Regions from separate parts of the Streptomyces sp. NPDC001222 genome, predicted to be linked through region 1. Evidence: riboswitches for the same ligand, from Rfam matches in the RefSeq annotation. Region 1 holds a riboswitch; the other holds the start of a gene.

Region 1 (2,195 bases):
GTGAACGCGAGGGTCAGCAGGAATGCGAAGAGGATCTGCACTCCGGTCTGGGTGACGCGCAGTTCCTGCAGCAGTTCCGAGAAGTTGCGGTCGGCGCGCTGCAGCGCTGTCTCGTGCCGTGCCTCGAGGGGTGGTCGCTCGCCCATGGCGAACGAGTAACCGCTGAGACCCTCTTCACGCCACCGGGGCGGCCACACGGGCGTCCGGCCGCGGGGTGACGGCACGGCCGCCGTCACCCCGCCCGCCGGGTCAGCTGACCCGGCCGTACCAGACGCTCTTGGTCCAGATCCTCTCCAGCCGTACGACGGAACCGGTTTTCGGGGAGTGCCAGATCTTTCCCTTCCCGGCGTAGATGCCCACGTGGTAGACGCTCCGACCGGAGTGGAAGAACACCAGGTCACCGACCTTGCGGTGGGAGGCGGAAATATGGTGTGTCTTGTTGTACTGCCCAGCTGCCGTGCGGGGCAGCGTCTTGCCGGCCTTCTTGTAGGCGTAGAGGGTGAGCCCGGAGCAGTCGAAGCGGCGCGGTCCGGTGGCCCCCCACTTGTAGGGGGCGCCCTTCTTGGACGCCGCGACCTGGAGCGCCTTGGTCGCCGGTGTCGCGGCCGCCGCGTCGCTTGCGGCGCCGGGAACCGCGATGCTGCCGCCGACGGCGGCGAGGGTGAGGGCCGAGGCGGTGCCGGCCCGGGTCAGCAGCGACGGGACACGATTGAGCGCAGTCATGCGCAACCCTTCGTCAGCCGCCTGTGAAGGATGACCTGTCGGATTCGGGCTGGCGAAGTAGCCCGGCCGCTCGCGCGGCTTCACCCCAAGGACCTCCGGATCTCTCCGGCGGCCCGCCTTGCTGGGTCCTCCACTCCTGCCGATCCACTTCTGTCGACCGGTCATCCGGGCGGCGGCAGGATTCGGCGTCCGCCCGGACCGCCCCGCCGCGGTGGCGGGGGCTTGTCGTCAGCAAGGGATCTTCACCCAGCGATGTCGGAAAATCACAATGGAACCGGGTCTTTGTGGCATTACTCACCACTCACCCGTTCGGCTGGACACCCTTGTGAGCGTGGGCCGTTGAGGGGACCGACGAGGCCTGGACCTGCGACGGAGCAACTCATGACGCCCTGGCTGCCCCGCCACTTGGCCCAAATTCCCCCGGCTCCCGGGTGGAGCAGTCGCTACGCCGACCAGGGGTACGCCATTCGGTCCGTTTGTGTCGCGGGTCCAGGGGCAGGGCCGGCGGTGCGGAGCGGGCGCGGGGGTCGACCGGACCGTGGTCAACTCCGCACGGGCGCCCCGTACATCACCGCCCGTCAGCCCGGTCTCGCCGGTCCCAGCACGTCTTCGTCACTCCGATCCCGGTGGCACCGCGACACGGGCGGTGCGGCGTTCGCCGTCCAGGACGCGCAGGGCCCGGGCCAGTGTGGGGCCGTGCAGTTCGTGTTCTCCGCGCTGGTGCATGAGCGTCAGGGCGTCACGCAGAGCGGCCGCCTTGCTCGACAGGGCCTGGGCGGCGCGCAGTCCCCGGTAGGTGTCCCCGGAGTGTCCGGGATTGATCCGTCCGAGCAGGTCGACGACGTCGAGATAACGGTCGATCAGCTCGGCCTCGGCCCGGGTCAGCGCGGGCAGTGGCGGCAGTTCGGGCGGCAGCATCGGCGGCTCACCTCGCGTCGGTGGCGGTGCGTGACGCCTTGCGGCTCGGGATGATGTGGTCGATCAGCCCGTACTCCACCGCGGCCGGTGCGTCGAGGATCGTGTCCCGCTCGACGTCGGCGGCGATCCGCTGCGGCCTCTGCCCCGTATGGCGTACGAGCATCTCCTCCAGCCGCCTGCGTACGCGCATCAACTCCTCGGCCTGGATCACCAGATCACTGGCCTGTCCCTGCACGGGTTCGGGCAAGGACGGCTGGTGGATCAGCACCCGTGCGCCGGGCAGGGCGGACCGCTTGCCGGGCGTTCCCGCGGCCAGCAGCACGGCGGCGGCGGACGCCGCCTGGCCCAGGCAGATCGTCTCCACGTCGCAGCCGACGTACTCCATCGTGTCGTAGACGGCGGTCATCGCGCTGAACGAGCCGCCCGGGGAGTTGATGTACAGCGAGATGTCGCGGTCCGGGTCCAGATACTCGAGATGCATGAACTGCGCCATCACGTCGTTCGCCGCGATGTCGTCGATCGGCGTCCCGAGGAACACGATCCGCTCGTCCAGC
Region 2 (2,195 bases), on a different contig from region 1:
CGCTCGATCCGGAAGATCTTATTCCGGTCGAAGCTGTCCGCATGGGGGAATTCCGGCCTGCTGGGCCCGGCCGGGAGGGGCGCACACGCGCCTGACCGGCAGCCCTGACGTCGGGGGGATGTCGCCAGGACCGCCGGAGTTCAGGTGGTGACCCGCGCCGGGAAGCGGGGCGGGGACCCGGATGTCAGGGATTGACGCCCTTGCTCTGCAGCCACGCCATCGGGTCGATCGCGCTGCCGCCGCCCGGGTGGACCTCCAGGTGCAGATGCGGCCCGGTGACGTTGCCGGTCGCGCCCACGCGGCCGATGACGTCGCCCGTGGAGACCTTCTGGCCGACGCTGACGCTGATCGACGACTGGTGGCAGAACCACAGCTCGGTGCCGTCGTCGAGGGTGAGGACCGTGCGGTAGCCGTACGAGCCCGCCCAGCCCGCCTGGGTGACGGTGCCGCTGTGGATGGCCTTGATGAGCGTGCCCGTGGGGGCGGCGAAGTCGAGGCCGGTGTGGTAGCCGGAGGACCACATGGCGCCGGCGTCACCGAAGCGCGAGGTCAGGGTGTACGAGGAGGTCGGCAGCGTGAACTGCTTGGCCAGTTCCGCCAGTCGGGCGGCCTCGGCCTTCTTCTTGACCTCCGCAGCCACCGCCTTCCTGGCGGTGTCCTGGGCCTTGGCCGCCGCTGCGGCGGCCTTCTTCGTGGCGGCGTCCTGGGCGGCCTGTGCGGCCGCCGCGGCGATCCGGTCCTGCTGGGACTCGGCCTGCTGCATGATCCGGCTGCGCAGCGCCTCACCCGCGTCCTTGGTGCCCGCGACGGCGTCGGTGGTGCTCACACCGGCGGCGCTCAGGGCGGTGGCGGAGCCCTCGGGGGCGCTGGTGTCCTCGCCGATGAGCTCCTTGGCCGAGTGGGTGACCGAGGAGAGGTCGGGGAGGGATATGGACACCGGCGGCTTGCCGGTCTGCGCGGTGGCCATGCCACCCGCGCCGACCGCGGCCATCACGCCGACGCCGAGAACGGTGGAGCTGCGGGCGAGTCCGCCGCCGCGCTGCCTGGTGACGCGGTGCCGACCGCGGACGGGGCGGACGGAGTCCTCGGTGGGATTCCACTCCTCCCAGGGGCCCTCGTCGGGGCGGGGCGCGAACCCGATGGTCTGCGTGCCGCTCGGGGCGAACGAGGTGCTCTCGGCAGGCCGGTTGGACGCCACGTGGGCGCACTCCTTTCCTTCCGTTTCGCCTACCGGGTTAGCTGACGGGTTCGGAGGGGAAGGTCTCCTACGCGCGTATACCGACCGTTTTCACACGGCGATATCCGCTCGATTCACCCCAAGGTGGTGGTTCCCCGGCTCCCTTGCGGGATTCGGCACACGCGCACGGAGCCGCCTCTGGTGACGGCTGGGACGACCGCGCTGCGTTATCGAACGTTAATAGACGTCGGGCCCGGATTCCAAGCTGTTCGGACAGATCATTAACGCTTCTGGCCAGGACTTTAATGACAGGATCGGCGTAAAACGGGCGAGTTGACCGCACCTCACCCGCACCACCGGTTCTGACTCTGCGTCAGTTGTTATCAAAAGCGGGCCGCCCACTCACTCACCGTGACAACGCCCGGACGTTCAGCGGCGGTTGGCCCTCGACGGGTTCAGCGGTGCTCGGACCGGCGCACGGCGAGCAGCGCCATGTCGTCCGTCGCCTGGCCGCCGGTGTGGCGGGCGACGTCCTCCGTGACGGCGGCGAGCACGGCGCCGGGGGTGGGCAGAACCCGCCCGGCGAGGCGGCGGGCCGGGTCGTAGAACTCGCCGCGCGCGTCCCGTGCCTCCGAGACGCCGTCCGTGAAGAAGAGCAGCGTCGAACCGGGCGGGAAGTCCCACTTCTCCGCGCCGTCGGGCCCAGGGGCGAGATCGCCCATGCCGAGCGGCAGCGCCGGCTCGCGGGCCTCCAGTTCGCGCAGGGTGCCGTCCGGGAGCAGCAGCAGGGGGGCGGGGTGCCCCCGGTCGACGATCCGGACGACGCCCTCCTCCCCGTGCGGGATCTCCGCGAGGACCGCGGTGGTGAACTCCTCGTCGCTGTCGGGGCCGTCCCGGCGGATGCCCTCGCGCGACAGCGCCCGCTCCAGGCGCCGGGCGACGGCCTCCAGCGTGGCCTCCTGCTCGGCCGCCTCCCGGAAGGCGCCGATCACCACGGCGACCGCGGCCACGGCACCCG

Evidence for each region. A riboswitch is a leader RNA that binds a small molecule or an ion and turns the genes downstream of it on or off. The one in region 1 is predicted to bind cyclic di-AMP.
Region 2: it holds a riboswitch for cyclic di-AMP, as region 1 does, so the genes downstream of both, ACFY2Z_RS34910 (M23 family metallopeptidase) here and ACFY2Z_RS19495 (C40 family peptidase) in region 1, are expected to answer to the same signal.

Annotation. Positions count from the first base shown of each region.
Region 1 covers NZ_JBIAXT010000013.1:76,288-78,482, reverse strand. The annotation lists gene ACFY2Z_RS19500 (DUF6328 family protein) at 1-146, opposite strand, end outside; gene ACFY2Z_RS19495 (C40 family peptidase) at 250-723, opposite strand; cyclic di-AMP (ydaO/yuaA leader) riboswitch at 727-921, opposite strand; gene ACFY2Z_RS19490 (hypothetical protein) at 1,336-1,641, opposite strand; gene ACFY2Z_RS19485 (ATP-dependent Clp protease proteolytic subunit) at 1,649-2,195, opposite strand, start outside.
Region 2 covers NZ_JBIAXT010000037.1:63,061-65,255, reverse strand. The annotation lists gene ACFY2Z_RS34910 (M23 family metallopeptidase) at 185-1,198, opposite strand; cyclic di-AMP (ydaO/yuaA leader) riboswitch at 1,210-1,366, opposite strand; gene ACFY2Z_RS34905 (PP2C family protein-serine/threonine phosphatase) at 1,633-2,195, opposite strand, start outside.